DNA from 3 places in the Herbaspirillum sp. NPDC101396 genome. Region 3 is predicted to be linked to each of the others. Evidence: predicted binding sites of a transcription regulator. Region 3 holds the regulator's gene; each other region holds the start of a gene.
What was found. The regulator sigma-54, encoded in region 3, starts transcription at its own class of promoters, with help from an activator protein. The targets are predictions, from matches to a motif close to TGGCANGNAANCTGCTTT.
Positions count from the first base shown of each region.

Region 1 (6,189 bases), on a different contig from region 3:
CACGACCAGAGCCGGCTCGCGACCCAGCTTGTGAACCTGGAAACGCTCCGGCGGCGGTACGCCGTCCGGCACGATGATGGCGGCGGCATCGATCATGTTTTTCTCCAGCATGTCCATCAGGCCGGGCGACCAGGCAGCGGTCACGCGCACGCTCAGCTTCGGGAATTCGGTGCGCAGGCAATCGAGCGGCGTGGTCAATGCGGCCTCCGACAAAAACGGCGGCACGCCCAGGCGAAGTTCACCGATGGCATCGGCATGCGGCGACACGCGATCGATCATGTCGTCGACTGAAGCCAGCACGCGGCGCCCCATTTCGTAGACATCGCGTCCAGCCGACGTCGGCTTGAGCGGCTTGGACTGGCGATCCAGCAGCTCGACGCCAAGCATGCTTTCCAGGCTTTGGACACGGCGCGTGATGCCCGGCTGCGTCAGATGCAATCGCGTGGCGGCGGCGACGATGGAGCCGGTTTCAATGACGGCGACGTAGGCTTGCAGGTCTCGCGTGTTCAAAACAATCTCGCATATTGTTTATGATAATAATTCAATTGTCGCATAGTTTGCCGCTACCTATACTGGCCTCCCGCAAACCTCTACCGCATCAGCGACACCTGGAGCCGCCATGGAACAATGCAGCAAGCTTTCCCCTCCGCCTGCGAAGATCGTCGCACCGGCAACGCACATGAGCGCGGCGATGACGCTGCTGTTCGCTGCCGCGGTCGGCGTGATCGTCACCAATCTCTACGCCGTACAACCTTTGCTGGCCGCCATCGGCGCGACCATGCACATCCCCGGCGGCGCCATCGGCCTGATTGCAATGCTGCCGCTGCTGGGCTATACCTGCGGCCAGTTCCTGATCGTGCCGCTGAGCGACCTGCATGAGAATCGCCGCCTCATCGTACGGCTGCTGACGGGTTGCGCCGCATGTCTGGGCATCGCCATGTTCAGCGCGCAAACATGGTTGTTCCTGACCACGATTTTCCTGGCCGGCGTCTTGTCGAGCGCGATCCAGATGCTGGTGCCGATGGCGGCTTTCATGAGCGAGGAAGCACATCGCGGCCGCGTGATCGGCAACGTGATGAGCGGCCTGATGCTGGGCATCATGCTGTCGCGCCCGGTGGCCGGCTGGCTGGCGAGTGTGGCCGGATGGCGTGCGGTGTACGGCCTGCTGGCGCTGATCGTGGCGCTGCTGGCGCTGGTGCTGTCGCGCGTGTTGCCGGAACGTCATCCGCAACAAACCCAAGGCTATCGCGACATCCTGAAATCGCTGTGGCAATTGCTGTGCAGCGAACGCGTCCTGCAATACGGCGCGCTGACCGGCGCGCTCAGCATGGCGGCGTATATGTCTTACTGGACCACGGTTGCGTTGTTGCTGGTGCAGCAGCCGTTTTTGCTGGGTGCGGGCGGCATCGCGGTGTTCGCACTGGTCGGCGCCAGCGCGGTATGCGCAACGCCGTTCGCGGGCCGGGCCGGAGATCGTGGACGCGGACGCCTGGCCTCTCATCTGAGCCACCTGGGGATGTTGGCGGCGGCCTTGATCGCAGGCGTCGCCGGCAGCGGCTGGGGTGGCTTCGACGTCCATCTGCACGCGGGCCTGGCGCTGGTGCTGCTGGGTGTCGCCGCGATCCTGCTGGACGGCGGCGTGGCGGCCGACCAGACGCTGGAACGCCGCAAGATCAACCTGCTGTCGCCACAATTGCGCGGCCGCCTGAACGGCCTGTTCGTCGGCTTCCTGTTCATCGGCGGCGCGATCGGCGCGGCGCTGTCCGGATTCGCATGGAAGCTCGGCGGCTGGAGCGCGGTGTGCCTGCTGCAATTGCTGTTCTCTGCGACGATCACCTGCTTGGCATACGGACAAGATCGCCGCTGAGTCTGGTGCGCTGTTACAAATCGCCAACATGCGGCAGCGAACCAAGGCTTGCACGTTTCGTCATACCGTTATCGCAATCTGTCGAGGAGGTAACGTGGCAAGCCTGGAATCGCAGCAACCGCATCAACAATACCGACCACGCTGGCGTATCGCCGATCTGGATTTTTCGCGCATCGATCTGCAGCGCGTGCGTCACGATGAAAACACCTTCTACCTGGTGACCTGCGCCTCGTTCGTCGAAAGCGGCTCCGATCTGTATACCCACAACCTGATCGACTTCTTCCATGACAACGAGGAAGTGGCGACCTGGCTGCGTGAGCAATGGGAAGTGGAAGAGTTGCAGCACGGCGCGGCGTTGCGCGCCTACGTCGGGCATGTCTGGCCCGAATTCGACTGGCAGCAAGCCTACGACAGCTTTCTCGCCGAGTACGCAGGCTACTGCAAGGTCGAACTGCTGGAGCCGACCAAGGCGCTGGAGATGGCCGCGCGCTGCGTGGTCGAGACCGGCACCGCCACCTATTACCGCGCGCTGTCGCGCAGCGTGCAGGAACCGGTGCTGCAGGAACTGGCGGCGCGCATCTCCAACGACGAGGTCAATCACTACAAGCATTTCTATCAATACTTCCGCCAATACCGTCGGCGCGAAGGCATCGGCCGCTCGCGCGTGCTGGGTACGCTGAGCCGCCGCACGCTGGAAATGCGCAACGAAGACGCCGACTGCGCCATCCGCCATGCGCTGAAATTCCGCGATCCGGCGCGGGCCGGCGACGTCGCCTATTTAAGAGAGCTGAGCGCGCGCATGAGCGCCACCGTGCGCACCAATTTGACGCCGGACATGACCTTGAAGATGATTTTGCGCCCGCTGGAGCTGCCGCCCAAGGTGCAAAGCTGGGTGCAATATCCGATCCGCCAACTGATGCATTACGTGTTTTTGCGCTAAAAGCAAACACAAACCCTGTAATTTGCTCCTTTCTGGGGCGCATCGTCGTTTACCGCACCGCCACCATTTTTGACATCCCTAAAATGGTGCGATAGTGCGCGGCGGCTTCTGCAAAGCCGGAAAAATCACAAGAGATTGACGTTTTGTCATTGGCACGCATTCTGCTAAAGCAGGAAGGCAGTCAACAAACTCTCATTGATTCTTCTAACTGTAGGAGCACTTCATGTCACGTCGTACTATCCTAAAAGCAACAGCACTCGGCGCGTTCGCACTTGCAGCTTCTTCCTGGCTCCCTGCCGCATTCGCTGCGGACACCATCAAAGTCGGCATCCTGCATTCGCTGTCGGGCACCATGGCCATCTCCGAAACATCGCTCAAAGATGTCGCGCTGATGACGATCGATGAAATCAACGCCAATGGCGGCGTCAACGGCAAGAAACTCGAGCCCGTGATCGTTGACCCTGCATCCAACTGGCCTCTGTTCGCTGAAAAAGCGCGCCAGCTGATTTCGCAAGACAAGGTTTCCGTCGTGTTCGGCTGCTGGACTTCGGTCTCGCGCAAGTCTGTCCTGCCGGTCTTCAAGGAACTGAACAGCCTGCTGTTCTATCCGGTCCAGTACGAAGGCGAAGAGCTGGAAAAGAACGTCTTCTACACCGGTGCAGCGCCTAACCAGCAAGCCATCCCTGCCACCGAATACCTGATGTCGAAAGAAGGCGGCGGCGCCAAGCGTTTCGTCCTGCTGGGCACCGACTACGTCTACCCACGCACGACCAACAAGATTCTGCGCGCCTTCCTGCATAGCAAGGGCGTGAAAGATTCCGACATCGACGAAGTCTACACACCGTTCGGCCACTCTGATTACCAAACCATCGTCGCCAACATCAAGAAGTTCGCAGCCGGCGGCAAGACTGCAGTGATCTCGACCATCAACGGCGACTCCAACGTGCCGTTCTACAAGGAACTCGGCAATGCCGGCCTGAAGGCGACTGACGTGCCTGTCGTCGCGTTCTCGGTGGGTGAAGAAGAACTGCGCGGGGTTGACGCAAAACCGCTGGTCGGCCATCTGGCTGCCTGGAACTACTTCGAATCCGTGAAGAACCCGGTCAACACCGCCTTCATCAAGAAGTGGAAAGCCTACGCCAAGGCCAAGGGTCTGCCGAACGCCGACACGGTCGTGACCAACGATCCGATGGAAGCGACTTACGTCGGTATCTACATGTGGAAGCAAGCCGTTGAAAAAGCCAAGACTACCGACACCGACAAGGTGATCGCAGCGATGGGCGGCCAGACCTTCAAGGCACCGTCCGGCTACACGCTGGAAATGGACAAGACCAACCATCACCTGCACAAACCAGTGATGATCGGCGAAATCAAGGCCGACGGTCAGTTCAACGTGGTCAACAAGACCAAGACCACCATCCGTGCGCAACCATGGAGCCCATACATCCCGGGCAACGAGAGCAAGCAAAAGATGTAATGCAGTTGCTTGCCATGTTTGGTTAGCTGAGCAGTTCCCCGCTGCATGTTCCATGCAGCGGTTTGCAAGACCTTGCACCGGGCGTCCGACATCCCGTCCGGTGCAATCACTGCGGCGATTCCATCTCCGGAATCGCATGCATGAATCTCAGACAAGCGTCGTAAGACCGACTTTCTTTCCGTCTTGCCTTGCCACCGAAAAGAACCATGAGACTTCTCCCCAAGATAATTGCGTCCGCCTTGCTGACAGGCTGGCTGTGCACCCAGGCGATCAGCGCGCATGCTGCGATCGATCCGGCGCTGCTCAAGCCGCTGGCCGGCGACGACCCTGACGCGCGCATCGCCGCCGTCACGCAGATTGCTGCGCTGGCCAATGCCGACGCGCAAAAGATCCTCAACGCCATCAACAGCGATGCCCTGTACGCCACGCCTGCCGGCGACGTGCTGATCATCGAAGACAGCGACGCCTTCAATCCCGCCACCGACAAGACCGGTCCGGCCCCGGATGACGCCGAAGGCATCACCGTCAACAACCGCCTGCGCGGCGTAGTCGAAGGCGCCTTGTCGGGACTCAAGCTGTTCTCGCCGGACCGCGCCACGCGCCTGACCGCCGCGACCGAATTGCTGAAGACCGCCGACGCCGCACAGACCCCGTTGATCAGCAAAGCGCTGGCGGCGGAAAAAGATCCGCAAATCCAGGAAGTGTTGAAGCAAGTCGTCGCTACGGCCAACCTGCACGCGCCTGACGCAGCCGCACGCAAGGCCGCCGTCAAAGCCCTGGCCGACACCACCAACGCCAATCTGAAACCGGTGCTGGAACAGATGCTGGCCAAGAATCCGGACGGCAGCTATGTCGAAGCCGATGAGGGCGTACGCATCGAAGCTGTACGCACAATGTCGGCGCTGGACCGTCATCTGGCGATTACCGAATTTGTCGGCAAGCTGTTCTACGGCGTCTCGCTGGGCAGCGTGTTGCTGCTCGCCGCGCTCGGCCTGGCGATCACCTTCGGCCTGATGGGTATTATCAACATGGCGCACGGTGAACTGCTGATGATCGGCGCCTACACAACTTATGTATGCCAACTGGTGTTCCGCAAATTCTTCCCGGGCGCGATTGACGCCTACATCGTCGTTGCACTGCCGGCCGCCTTCATCGTTGCCGCCGCGGTGGGCATCGCGCTGGAACGCCTGGTGATCCGCTGGCTCTACGGCCGGCCGCTGGAGACCCTGCTGTGCACCTGGGGCATCAGCCTGATGCTGATGCAGGCCGTACGCTCCATCTTCGGTGCGCAGAACGTCGAAGTCGCCAACCCGAGCTGGATGTCGGGCGGCATCACGGTGCTGGGTTCGCTGGTGCTGTCGTACAACCGGATCGTGATCATCTTCTTTGCGCTGTTCGTGGTGTTCGCAGTGTGGCTGATCCTGAACAAGACACGCCTTGGCCTGTTCGTGCGCGCCGTCACGCAAAACCGCCGCATGGCCGATTGCGTCGGCGTCTCGACCGGCAAGATCGACATGATGACCTTCGGCCTCGGCTGCGGCATCGCCGGTCTCGGCGGCGTGGCACTGTCGCAGCTCGGCAATGTCGGCCCCGACCTTGGCCAGGGCTACATCGTCGACTCCTTCATGGTGGTGGTGCTGGGCGGCGTCGGCCAACTGGCGGGCACCGTGATCGCTGCGTTCGGTCTGGGCGAGGTGAACAAGTTCCTGGAGCCGGTCGCCGGCGCCGTGCTGGCCAAGATCGCCATCCTCGTGTTCATCATCGTGTTTATCCAAAAGCGCCCGCAAGGCCTGTTTGCACTGAAAGGCAGGAGCGTGGAATGAGTACCCTCAATCTCCCATTGAAACCTTCGTTGTTTTCGCGTCCGGCATGGATCGGGATCGTGGTCTTTACCGTAATCCTGGG
Region 1 covers NZ_JBIWNT010000008.1:111,091-117,279, forward strand. Annotated here, with positions in the region: gene ACIROY_RS23770 (LysR family transcriptional regulator) at 1-510, opposite strand, end outside; gene ACIROY_RS23775 (MFS transporter) at 620-1,867, shown strand; gene ACIROY_RS23780 (ferritin-like domain-containing protein) at 1,971-2,807, shown strand; gene urtA (urea ABC transporter substrate-binding protein) at 3,031-4,284, shown strand; gene urtB (urea ABC transporter permease subunit UrtB) at 4,491-6,107, shown strand; gene urtC (urea ABC transporter permease subunit UrtC) at 6,104-6,189, shown strand, end outside.
Region 1: a site for sigma-54 is predicted at 2,958-2,975, ahead of urtA (urea ABC transporter substrate-binding protein). Genes of this name have one in related genera too.

Region 2 (6,189 bases), on a different contig from region 3:
CGTCGAAGGAAGCCACCAGTTCTTCCACGCGGCGGTTGATCTCGACCTTGGATTTGCCTTCCAGCTTGAGCGGGTAGGCGATGTTGTCGATGGTGCGCAACCACGGGAACATCGCTTCGCGGTAGTTCTGGAAGACGTAGCCGATCTTGGTGTCTGCCAGCGATTTGCCGTCGAACAGGATCTGGCCGGCGTCGATCGGGATCAGGCCGGCGATCATGTTGATCAGCGTCGACTTGCCGCAGCCGTTGGGGCCGAACACCGAGACGATCTTTCCCTTGGGGATGTCAAGGTTGAAATCCTCGTACAGGGGCCAGCCGGCGAAATATTTGGTCAGCCCTCGGATCGTGATGTGGGTGCCGGGAGGACCGGGAACGAAAGGGACGATCGGCTCTTCGTGCTTCAATTTCGGGGAAATGACGACGCTCATCTTCCGCTCCAGTGGACGATACGTTTTTCAATCACGATGAACACCACGTTCAACGCATAGCCGAGCGCGCCGGCGGCCAGGATCGCGGCATACATTTCGCGCACGTTCAACACTTGCTGGGCGTCGATGATCTTGTGGCCGAGGCCGTTTTCGGAGCCGATGAACATTTCGGCCACGATCACGATCACCAGCGCCATCGACACCGCACTGCGCAGGCCGACGAAGGTCGGTTGCAGGCTTTCCCACAGCAGCACGTCCTTGAAGATCTGCCAGCGCGACGCACCCATGACCTTGGCCGCCATCACGCGCTGCTTGCGGGCGTTGAGCACACCGTAAGCGCTGTTGAACAGCACGATCAGCAGCGCGCCGAAGGCGGCGATGGCGACCTTGTTGATGTCCGACACGCCGAAGATCAGCAGGAACAGCGGGATCAGTGCCGACGACGGCGTCGAGCGGAAAAAGTCGATCAGGAACTCCACGCTGCGATAGGCGCGCTCGTTGCTGCCCAGCAGAACGCCGAGCGGCACGCCGACCACGGCGGCAATCAGGAAGGCTTCCAGCGTGCGCATCACCGTCACCAGGAAATCCATCAGCAGCGGTCCGCCGGCGAGGCCGTTGACCAGCGTGATCAGCGTTGCCGCAGGCGTCGGCAGCAGGATCGCCTTGATCCAGCCGGCGCGCACCACCAGGTCCCAGATGATGAACAAGGCGATCGGGCCGATGAAAGGCAGGAGCTTGCCGAAGGACGGCAGCGCACGGCGCTTTTTGACAACCGGTGCAGGCTTGATTTCAGCCGCCGCAACGCCTGCGGTGTCCGGCTTGGCGGCAGCATCGGCGCCGTCAACAGTGAGGGAGTCAGCCATGATCAACCCTTGTAAAGAAGTGAATCCACCATCACGCGCGAGGCGAAGATGCCCTTGTCGACGAACAGGTCGTAGAACTTCTGGAAGTAGGCAACGTCGCTGGCCTTGAACTCGTTGTAGAGCATGTAAGACGCCAGCGGAACTTCATTGGTGAGCGAACCTTCGATGGCGGTGTAGCCCTTGAGGTAAGGACGCGCCTTGTCGGGCGTCTTGCGGATCAGCTCGATGCCGCGCGCATAAGCGGCGATGTATTTTTTGGTTTCGGCCGGATGCTTCTTGATGAACTCGGTGGTCAGCGCCGCTGCGCCGCCATGCCATGGCGCGTTCGGATTGCCGAGGATGTACTTGGCGATGACGCCGGCTTCCAGCACGCGGGTGGTGTTGTTCATGCGGCCGACGGTGCCGGTCGGCTCCAGCGTGTAGACGGCGTCGACCTGACCTGCGGCAAGCGCGGCGACGTGCTGGCCGATCGGCAGTTCGGTAACAGTGGCGCCGGTCGCGCCCGCGCGTTCGAGCACGGTCTTGGCCAGCGTGACGTTCTGGATGCCGGGACCGGAGGCGACCTTCTTGCCCTTGAGTTCGGCGATCGATTTGATGGTGCTGTCTTTCGGCACCAGGAATTCGTCGAGCACGTATTGCGCATTGCTCGGATTCGTCGCGAAGATCTTGAACAGGCCGGGCTGGGCGATTTCACCAATGGCCAGGTTGCCGGCGCCGGTGCCGTTGGCCGAACCATCAGCGCGACCTGACAGCATGGCTTCCATCACTTGCTGCGCACCGGCGAATTTGATTGGTTGCACATCAAGGCCGGCTTCCTTGAAGTAGCCGGCTTCCACCGCTGCGTAAAAGGGCAGGCCGGCGGCGACCGGCCAGTAGCCGATCCGGATCGGCACGCTTTGCGCGCGCAGGATCGCCGGCGCGCCGCCCAGCGCCAGCGTGGTCGCGACCGTGCCGGCGGCACCGAGGAAGCGGCGGCGTCGCGCCGACTCCACCTTCACCTCTGTCTGTGTGCCAAGTGCGTTTTCTGTATCAGAGATTGCTGTTTTTTTCATGCTGGCTCCGTGAGGTGGGGGCGGAAAATAAGGTCGAAGGTTGTTCAGATTTTTGCAGCGAGATACGCAGTCCAGCCGCCGTAACCGGTGATGTCGCGCGCATTGTCCAGCGCTGCCGGTTCGCAGATGAAGCCCTTGACGCTGCTGCCGTCGGCCAGCTCCATCGTGCCGATGCCCAGCGGCGCAGGAATCGCGGCGACGAAGCTGCCGAAATTGCGCAGCGGCATTTCCCAGACTTCGGTGATGATGGCGACGCCGTCATCTCCATTTGCACTATTGATGCGGACAAGGCCCGGTTTGGCCGGTGTGGTGTTGGCGAGCGCGTAAAGGCGGTAATGTTTGCTGGTGGTGGTGGTGGCATGCAGGCGCGCGCCGGCTTCCAGCAGTTGCCAGTTCAGCGGCTGGCCGCTCAGATGCGCGCCGACCACGCCGACCTTGATGGTCGGTTCATTGAAGGGCAGCGGCGCTGCCGCCACGGCGTCGGCCTGCGCCGCACCGCCGAGCAGTTGCTGGAACTTCGCCCCGGCTTCAGCCAGCAAGTGGTCGGAACCGGCCGGCCCGATCAGCGTGATCCCGGCGGGCAAGCCGTCCTTGCGCCACACGGCAGGAATCGCCAGCGCCGCCATGTCCATCAGGTTGACGAAATTGGTGTAGTAGCCGAGCTGGGAATTGCGCACCACCGGATCCGCTTCCACTGCAGCGATGGTTGGCATCGTCGTCGTTGTCGGCACCAGCAGCAGGTCGGTGTCTTGCAGCAGTTTTTCCGCTTCGCGGCGCAGCTCGGCCAGGCGGTATTGGCCGTTGAAGGCGTCGACCGCATTGAACTTGTCGGCTTGCGCGGTGATCTCCCGAACTACCGGATGGATCGCCGCATTATTGGTGTCGTAAAAATCTCCCAGTGCGGCGCGTCGCTCGGCCACCCACGGGCCCTGGTAAAGCAATTGCGCGGCATCGGTGAACGCGTCGAAAGGAATGCGCGTGATGCTAACGCCCGGCATGGCCGTGACTTTTTCCAACGCCTGCTCGAACGCCAGCCGGGCTTGCTCGTCGCCATAGAACTCCGGCTTGGCCGGTACGGCGACGCGATAGCCGCGGCGTTTGACGCCGAGCATGGCCGGGGTGCGCGAGTAGGCGTCGGCGGCGTCAAAGCCGGCCGCGCTTTGCAGCACGCGCCAGGCATCGGCGACGTCGTGCGCGAAGATGGAAATGCAATCGAGCGTGCGGCATGCCGGCACCATGCCGCTGCCGCTGAGCAGGCCGCGCGTCGGCTTGAGCCCGACCAGGTTGTTGAAGGCGGCCGGCACGCGGCCCGACCCGGCGGTGTCGGTGCCGAGCGAGAACAACACCTGTCCCAGCGCGACCGCGACGGCGGAGCCGGAGCTGGAGCCGCCCGATACATATTCGGGTTGCAGCGCGTTGCGCACCGCGCCGTAGGGCGAACGCACGCCCACCAGGCCGGTGGCGAACTGGTCGAGATTGGTTTTGCCGATCAGCAGCGCGCCGGCTTTTTGCAAGCGCGCGACCACCGTGGCGCTGACCTGCGGCACATGGCTGAATTCAGGGCAGGCGGCGGTGGTCGGCAGTTCGGCGACGTCGATATTGTCTTTCACCGCAAACGGGATGCCGAACAGCGGCAGCGTCTCGAACACCGCTTCGCCCTTGATCTGCAGCATCAGGTCAAGTGCGGCGGCCTGTTGCTTGAGCGTCTTGGCGGACACGCGATGAATCCAGACCTCGGTGCGATCGGACTGCTCGATCTGCATCAACAGGTCGCCGATCAGCTTGCTCGGCTTGAGGTTGCCGGTGCGATAGGAGGCCAGCAAATCGGCGATGGTCCGCTGCGGGGCGGCGGAATTCGAGGAGGCGGAGGAGGCGTATTGGGGCAAAGTAGTTGCTGACATGGATATATGCATTCTTGAATACAAGATGAAAAATATTAAGCAGATTGCGTGCCAGCGGATCTTTGGGGGCGCTCTGAGAACGACGGGAGGCGCCGAAACCGCTTGCCGCAGCTTGTTTGGCGGCATCGCAGCCAGCGCCACAATGAGGGGAGATTGATGGTGAAAAGAGGATGGACTTGATCGGAAACGCGGAGGAGTGCGTTCGATTGGCGCGTTCAGCAACGCCAAACTGGTGCCTGCACCAGATTTTGGTGCAGGCGGGGACGCAGGCAGCTAATGATTAGCGGGCAATGATGGCGTGGCGATTGCCCCGCCGAGAGTCACAAGAATAAGGCTCGAAAATCAAGCTCGAGATTCAAGCTCGAGATTCAAGCTCGACATTCAAGCTCGACATTCAAGCTCGACATTCAGGCCGACTTGCCGCCGAGAAAGCCGCCAAGCAGGTTGCCGATTTCCGAGCCGAGATCGCCGCCGGATTCTGGCACTTGGCCGTTTGGCGTCAGGTGATCGACCAGGCCTGGAAGAATCTGGGCCAGATGGCCGGCGATATCGCTTTGCGGAATGCCGGCCGTTTGCGCCAGGCTGCTCAACTGATCATCGCCCAGCGCTTGCGCCAGCTGATCGCCCGAGACCGGCTGGTTCTTGCCGGTGCCGATCCAGGAGTCGACAATCTGGCCGAGGCCGGCGTTTTGCAGGGTGCCGAGCAAGCCGCCCAATCCGCCAAGCCCACCCAGCGCGCCCGAGCCGCCGGACTGATTGTTGGCAAGCATGCTCAGCACCGCCTGGATCAACGCTGCTTTGGGGTCGCCGCCGGTTGCATTGCCGTTTGTACTGTCATTGAGTGCGCCGAGTACGCTGTCGAGTAAGCCCATGAGATTCTCCTGAAAGGAAGTGAAGGAACGATCCGGCAGGGGAGGAAAAGAATTGCCGGAACGGGTGGAGAGGCAACGGATGGCACGCTGACTGCGTTGTCGAAGGATGTGGAGATATCTCTTCTTTTGTCTCTCTATGCCTATGTTTACTGCTTTTCCTGCTTCTTCATATTTCTGCTGACTTCTCTGAAGCGGCCTTGCCGGGAAGCTGCCTACATCTCGCCCCAGATCGCATTGATCGCCGCCAGCGCGCTCAGGCCGGCGGTTTCGGTGCGCAGCACGCGCGGTCCCATCGACAGCATCAGCGCGCCTTGGTCGCAGGCCAGGTTTTCTTCGGCTTCGGTAAAGCCGCCCTCCGGGCCGACTACCAGGCTCAGCGCCTGCGCCGGGTGATGGCGCGCCCAGTCGGACAGCGATTGCTCGCCGCGCGGCGACAGCAGAATGCGCTTGTGGAGGTCGCTCTGGCCGATCCAGCTGTTGAATTCGGTCAGCGGCGCCAGATGCGCCAAACGATTGCGTCCGCTTTGTTCCGCCGCGGCCTGGACAATCCCTTGCCAGTGGCTCTGCTTCTTCTCGGCACGCTCGCTGTTGAGGCGCACCACGCAACGTTGCGCCGCCAGCGGCTGGATCGCGGTCACGCCGAGCTCCATGGCTTTCTCGATGATCCAGTCCATTTTGGATGCTTCCGGCAGCGCCTGCGCCAGCGTGACGGCGTAGGACAGCTCGGCTTCGCGCGGCGAAAAGGTCTTGACCTCGGCGTACACGCGCTTTTTTTCCATCTGGGTGATGACCGCCGTATATTCGCCGCCCTGGCCGTTGAACAGGGTGATCGGATTGCCCATTTGCATGCGGATCACCTGGACATGGTGCGCGACCTGTTCGGGCAGGGCCAGCGTCATGCCGATGGCCAGGGAGTCGGGGCAGTAAAAGCGAGGCATGGGATGGACGATCCGATAGAAAAATGGCAATTGGCAACGATTTGAAGCGATTTAACCGGAGGCGAGGGCAAAAATGCATAAAAAATTGTTTTTTTACATGCCGTAATACGCCGCCGACATGCCGCGATTTTAATTC
Region 2 covers NZ_JBIWNT010000004.1:508,742-514,930, forward strand. Annotated here, with positions in the region: gene ACIROY_RS16130 (ABC transporter ATP-binding protein) at 1-427, opposite strand, end outside; gene ACIROY_RS16135 (ABC transporter permease) at 424-1,290, opposite strand; gene ACIROY_RS16140 (ABC transporter substrate-binding protein) at 1,293-2,342, opposite strand; gene atzF (allophanate hydrolase) at 2,387-4,243, opposite strand; gene ACIROY_RS16150 (YidB family protein) at 4,651-5,115, opposite strand; gene ACIROY_RS16155 (16S rRNA (uracil(1498)-N(3))-methyltransferase) at 5,328-6,053, opposite strand.
Region 2: a site for sigma-54 is predicted at 4,280-4,297, ahead of atzF (allophanate hydrolase). Genes of this name have one in related genera too.

Region 3 (6,189 bases):
GCAGCAGTTCGGCGGCATCGCCACGGCCATCATCACCGCGCGCCAGTCGCCGATCGTCCTGCGCCGCGCCAAGGACCTGGGCATTGCCCACGTGTTCCAGGGCGTGCACGACAAGCGCATCGCCTTCGCGCAGTTGCTGGAACAAACCGGCATCGCGGCCTCCGCCTGCGGCTACCTCGGCGATGACGTGATCGATTTGCCGGTGCTGACCAAGGTCGGTTTCACCGCCTGTGTGGCCAACGGCCATCATGACGTCAAGCAGCGCGCCGACTACATCACCGATTGCACCGGCGGCAACGGCGCGGCGCGCGAGGTCTGCGACTTCATCCTGACCGCGCAAGGCTATTACGAGGCGGCGCTGGCCGCTTACCTGGCATGAGCAATCGCAGCGGCGAACGCGCAGCGCAGCGCATCCGGTTGATTGTCGTGCTTGTGGTGCTGACGGCGCTGGCGCTCGGCAGCTTCTGGGTGCTGCAGGTCATGCGGCGCAACGCCGACGACACGCTTGCCGCACGTCCGCGCAGCAAGCCCGATTATTACGTCGAAGATTTCAGCTACGTGAAGATGTCCGAAACCGGCCAGCCGCGCTACGACATCACCGGCAAGAAGATGGTGCACTTCCCGACCGACGATTCGTTCGAAGTGACCTTGCCCGTCATCACCAGCCTGACCAAGGAAAAGCCGCCGATGACCCTGCGCTCGCAGCGTGCCAGGATTGAAGACGACAACAGCAAGATCCACATGTATGACAACGTCAATGCCGACCGCTCCGCGTTCGGTACTGCCGAAGACATGCATCTGAAAACCGAATACCTGCTGCTGCTGCCCGACGAAGACATCGCGCGCACCGACAAGCCGGTTGAAATCACGATGGGGCAATCCATCATGACCGGCACCGGCATGATCGCCAACAACGCGACACAGGAATTCCAATTGCTCCACAATGTGCGCGGCACGTACCAGCCGCGCTCACGTCCGCCGCGTTAGCCGTCAGTCTTCAGCTCCCATCGCCAATTGGCATAATCAAAACGAGATACTTGCGCAGGATCCTATGAAAACGACATCCCTACTGCCGCTGCTCACCGTGCTCCTGATGAGCGTTGCCGGCCTCGCCCGCGCCGAACGCGCCGACACTGAAAAGCCGACCCGCATCGAAGCCGAGCAAATGGTGTACGACGACGTCAAGCAGGTGAAGACCTTCACCGGCAACGTCGTGCTCACGCGCGGCACGCTGCTGATCAAGGCCGGCAAGGTGGTGCTGACCACCGATCCGTCCGGCTATGAACTGGCTATCCTCTATGCGGCGCCCGGCCAGTTGGCCAGCTTCCGCCAGAAACGCGACGGCGGCCCCAACCTGTGGATCGAAGGCCAGGCCGAACGCATCGAATACAGCGAGAAGACTGAAATCTCGAAACTGTTTACGCGCGCCCACATGCAGCGCATGGACGGCCCGCGCGTGACCGATGAAGTCAACGGCGAGTTCATCTCCTACGACAGCCGTGCCGAGTTCTATTCGGTCAACAACACCAACACCGGCGAAAGCAAACCCGGCGGCGGTCGCATCACCGCGATCATCCAGCCGCGCGTCGATTCTTCGAAGGGCCAATAAGATGGCGATCAGTTCTCTCGTAGTACGCGGATTGCAAAAGAGCTATGGCGCGCGCCAGGTCGTGCGCGACGTCTCGCTCGAAGTCGCCAGCGGCGAAGTGGTCGGCCTGCTCGGCCCCAACGGCGCCGGCAAGACCACCTCGTTTTACATGATCGTCGGCCTGGTGCCGTCCGACGGCGGCGAGATCGATCTCGACGGTTCGGCGATTTCTCGGCTGCCTATCCACGAGCGCGCGCAGCTCGGCCTGTCTTATCTGCCGCAGGAAGCCTCGGTGTTCCGCAAGCTCAACGTGGAGGACAACATCCGCGCCGTGCTGGAACTGCGCAAGGAAAACGGCAAGTCGCTCAGCCGTGATGAAATCGAAGGCCGCCTCAACAGCCTGTTGCACGAATTGCAGATCGAGAAGCTGCGCGAAAGCCCGGCACTGTCGTTGTCCGGCGGCGAACGCCGGCGTGTCGAAATCGCCCGTGCGCTGGCGACCGATCCGCGCTTCGTGCTGCTCGACGAACCATTCGCCGGTATCGATCCGATCGCCGTGATCGAGATCCAGCGCATCGTGCGCTTCCTCAAGGAACGCGGCATCGGCGTGCTCATCACCGACCACAACGTGCGCGAGACGCTGGGCATTTGCGATCGCGCCTACATCATCAACCAGGGCACCGTGCTGGCCAGCGGCAGCCCTGACGACATCATCGCCGATGAGTCCGTCCGCCGCGTGTATCTGGGCGAACACTTCCGCATGTAATCCGCAGGCAATACGCTGCCAACTGAAAACTGAATGAAACAATCCCTCCAGCTTCGCACCTCTCAGCATCTGGCATTGACGCCGCAGTTGCAGCAGTCGATCCGTTTGCTGCAGCTGTCGACGCTGGAACTGCACCAGGAACTGGAACAGATCCTGTCGGACAATCCGCTGCTGGAACGCCTCGACGATGCGCTCGACAATTCCGTGCGGCTGCTTGCCGACGGCGCCCTCAGCAGCCCGTCTTCGGCGCAGGCGGAGCCGGTCGAAAACAGCGCCGCCAGCGCTGCACCCGCGGAAGGCGAAGCCGGCGATCCGCAGGACAGTGCAAGCGGCGACGAGCATGCGAGCGGCGATGCCGACTGGAGCTTCGACGACGTCGCCCGCACCGGCAAGACACCCGACGACGAAGACTCGCGTCCGCAACTCGAAGCCCACGACGTCACGCTGCGCGAACACCTGCAGGAGCAGACCCGCCTGACCGTGCGCAGCTTGCGCGACCGTGCGCTGATCGAACTGATCGTCGACGCGATTGACGACCACGGCTATCTCGAAGAATCGCTGGAAGAAATCCATGCGCGCCTGCCCGAAGAACTGGAAATCGAACTTGACGAACTGACCATTGCACTGAAGCTGCTGCAGAGCTTCGAGCCGGCCGGCGTCGGCGCGCGCAGCGCCTCCGAATGCCTGGCGCTGCAGGTCCGGCGCTTGCCGAAAGTTGCCTTTGTCACACGCCGGCTGGCGCTGACCATCGTTGAAGATTACCTGGCGCTGTTCGCCCAGCGTGATTTCAATAAAATCAAGAAAGCGCTCGGTTGCGACGATGAAGACCTGCGCGAGGCGCAAGCCGTGATTCGCCAGTGCCATCCGCATCCCGGCGCCATGTTTGCATCGGGCCGATCCGACTACGTGGTGCCCGACGTGATTGTCAAAGCGTCCAAGGACGGCTGGCAGGTTTTGCTCAACCACGACGTGATGCCGCGGCTGCGCGTCAACGCCATGTACGCCAACGCACTCAAGCAAGCCAAGGGCGACGGCTCGCTCGGTTCGCAGCTGCAGGAAGCCAAGTGGCTGATCAAAAATATGCGTCAGCGCTTCGACACAATTTTGCGTGTCGCCCAGGCAATTGTTGAGAGGCAACGCAACTTTTTTTCACATGGCGCCGTTGCCATGAGACCCCTTGTGTTGCGCGAAATAGCTGATACACTGGGTCTACACGAGAGCACTATTTCTCGTGTAACGACTCAGAAGTACATGCTGACCCCGCATGGCATGTTTGAGTTGAAATACTTCTTCGGCAGCCACGTCGCAACAGAAACCGGAGGTGAAGCTTCCTCCACTGCGATACGGGCTCTCATCAAACAACTGATAGGAGCAGAAGACCCTAAGAACCCACTCTCTGATAGCAAGATTGCAGATATGTTGGCGGAACAGGGCATGGTGGTGGCGCGACGGACCGTCGCGAAATACCGCGAAGTGCTCAAAATTCCGCCGGTGAATCTCCGCAAATCTCTGTAAGTTTTTCTGTAGCAAAGCATCGTTGCTGTGTTCTGTTGAGTTCGGGTGTTTTGTTCTGGTGCTGCCTGCAAGCAACCGGACAATGCGTAAGAACCTCCAGCAATCTCACGATAGGAGTGCTGTATGAATCTGACCATTAGTGGCCATCATCTCGATTTGACCCCCGCCATCCGCGAGTACGTGCAAAACAAGCTGACGCGCATCAAGCGCCACTTTGACCATGTGATCGACATCAGTGTCATTCTCAGCGTAGACAAGCTGACCGAAAAAGAAAAACGCCAGAAGGCAGAAATAAACGTTCATATCAAGGGGAAAGACCTGCATGCCGAGAGCATTGCACACGACCTGTACGCCGCCATTGACATGCTGATCGACAAACTGGATCGCCAGGTGATCAAGCACAAGGACCGCGTGCAAAACCATCACTCGATGGCAAAACGCCTGCCGGAAGAACCGTTGCCCGCAGCTGCCTCGTGATAGCCAACTAGCCGGCGGACTGGACCGGCACCAAAAAAAGGGCGCGCAAGCGCCCTTTCTTGTTTCTGCAACGACAACTTCATCGCGTATTTTCAATATCTTTCAAAATCTTTTACACTTTTTCCCCACCTGCCTCGCAAGGCATCTCTTGCAATCCTGCAAATCATTTACATGTTGGTCACAGCAGCCCACCCGCGCCGTGTTGCCTGAAAGACATTTCCCTGTGCAACGGCACTCTCCCAACGCGCACGCCCGCTTTTTCATATAATGGCGGCATTGCGAACTTTTTGAAGGTGTAGTCATGAGCGAAGTCCAATCCTGGATCAAGGAAACCGTTACCCAAAACCCTGTCGTGCTGTTCATGAAGGGCACCGCGCAATTCCCGCAGTGTGGCTTCTCGGGCAAGGCGATCCAACTGCTCAAGGCCAGCGGCGCGGAAAACATCGTCACTGTCAACGTGCTGGAAAGCGCAGACGTGCGCCAGGGCATCAAGGAATACTCGAACTGGCCGACCATCCCTCAGTTGTACGTCAAGGGCGAATTCATCGGCGGCTCCGACATCCTGAGCGAAATGTACGAATCGGGCGAACTGCAAACCCTGTTCAAGGGCTGATCCCCTGTCCATCGCGACAAATTCCGCACCGCCGCGCCGCCGCCTGATCGTCGCCATCACCGGCGCGACCGGCGTGGCGTACGGCGTGCGCCTGCTGGGCGTGCTGCGCGACGCCGGTGTGGAAACCCATCTGCTGGTATCCGAAGCCGGCGTGCTGAACCTGCATCAGGAACTCGACATGAGCCGCAAGGACGTCGAGGCGCTGGCCGACGTGGTCCATCCGGTGCGCGATGTCGGCGCTTCGATCGCCAGCGGTTCGTTCACGTCCTCGGGCATGATCGTTGCGCCCTGTTCGATGAAGACGCTCGCCGCCATCGCCAACGGCCTGTCCGACAATCTCATCTCGCGCGCCGCCGACGTGGTCCTGAAAGAACGCCGCCGCCTGGTGCTGATGGTGCGCGAAACGCCGTTCAATCTCGCCCACCTGCGCAACATGACCAGCGTCACCGAAATGGGCGGCATCATCTTCCCGCCCCTGCCCGGTTTCTATCATCGCCCACAATCCATCGAGGAAATGATCGACCACACGCTGGGCCGCGTGCTTGACCTCTACGACATTGCGCATGCGCTGACGCCGCGCTGGGCCGGTCTAAAAAACCAGCCGACATAAAAAAACGCTGCCTTGAGAGCAGCGTTTTTTCTTTGCGAAAGAGCGTATCAACCTCGACCGATGAACGGCATCTTGGTCGCCATCACCGTCATGAATTGCACGTTGGCATCCAGCGGCAGGCTGTCCATGTAAAGGATGGCCTTCGCCACATGGCCGGCGTCCATGGTCGGTTCAACCTGGGTCGATCCATCGGCCTGCAAGGTGCCCTTTTTCATCAGCTCGGTCATGTCGGTCGAGGCGTTGCCGATGTCGATCTGGCCGCAGGCGATGTCGTAGCGGCGACCGTCCAGCGAGGTCGACTTGGTCAGACCGGTGATCGCATGCTTGGTCGCGGTGTACGACACCGAGAACGGCCGCGGCGCGTGCGCCGAAATCGAACCGTTGTTGATGATGCGGCCGCCGCGCGGCGATTGTTCCTTCATAAGACGGAACGCTTCCTGGGTGCACAGGAAGACGCCGGTCAGGTTGATGTCGACCGCCGACTTCCATTGCTCGTAGCTCAGTTCTTCCAGCGACATCGGCGGCGCGAAAATACCCGCGTTGTTGAACAACAGATCGAGGCGACCGAATTTCTCTTTGGTCTTGGCGAACAGGTTCTTCACCGAAACCGGATCGCTGAC
Region 3 covers NZ_JBIWNT010000005.1:84,092-90,280, forward strand. Annotated here, with positions in the region: gene ACIROY_RS17770 (KdsC family phosphatase) at 1-379, shown strand, start outside; gene lptC (LPS export ABC transporter periplasmic protein LptC) at 376-987, shown strand; gene lptA (lipopolysaccharide transport periplasmic protein LptA) at 1,052-1,609, shown strand; gene lptB (LPS export ABC transporter ATP-binding protein) at 1,611-2,354, shown strand; gene ACIROY_RS17790 (RNA polymerase factor sigma-54) at 2,388-3,869, shown strand; gene hpf (ribosome hibernation-promoting factor, HPF/YfiA family) at 3,993-4,346, shown strand; gene grxD (Grx4 family monothiol glutaredoxin) at 4,648-4,959, shown strand; gene ACIROY_RS17805 (UbiX family flavin prenyltransferase) at 4,970-5,569, shown strand; gene ACIROY_RS17810 (SDR family oxidoreductase) at 5,617-6,189, opposite strand, start outside.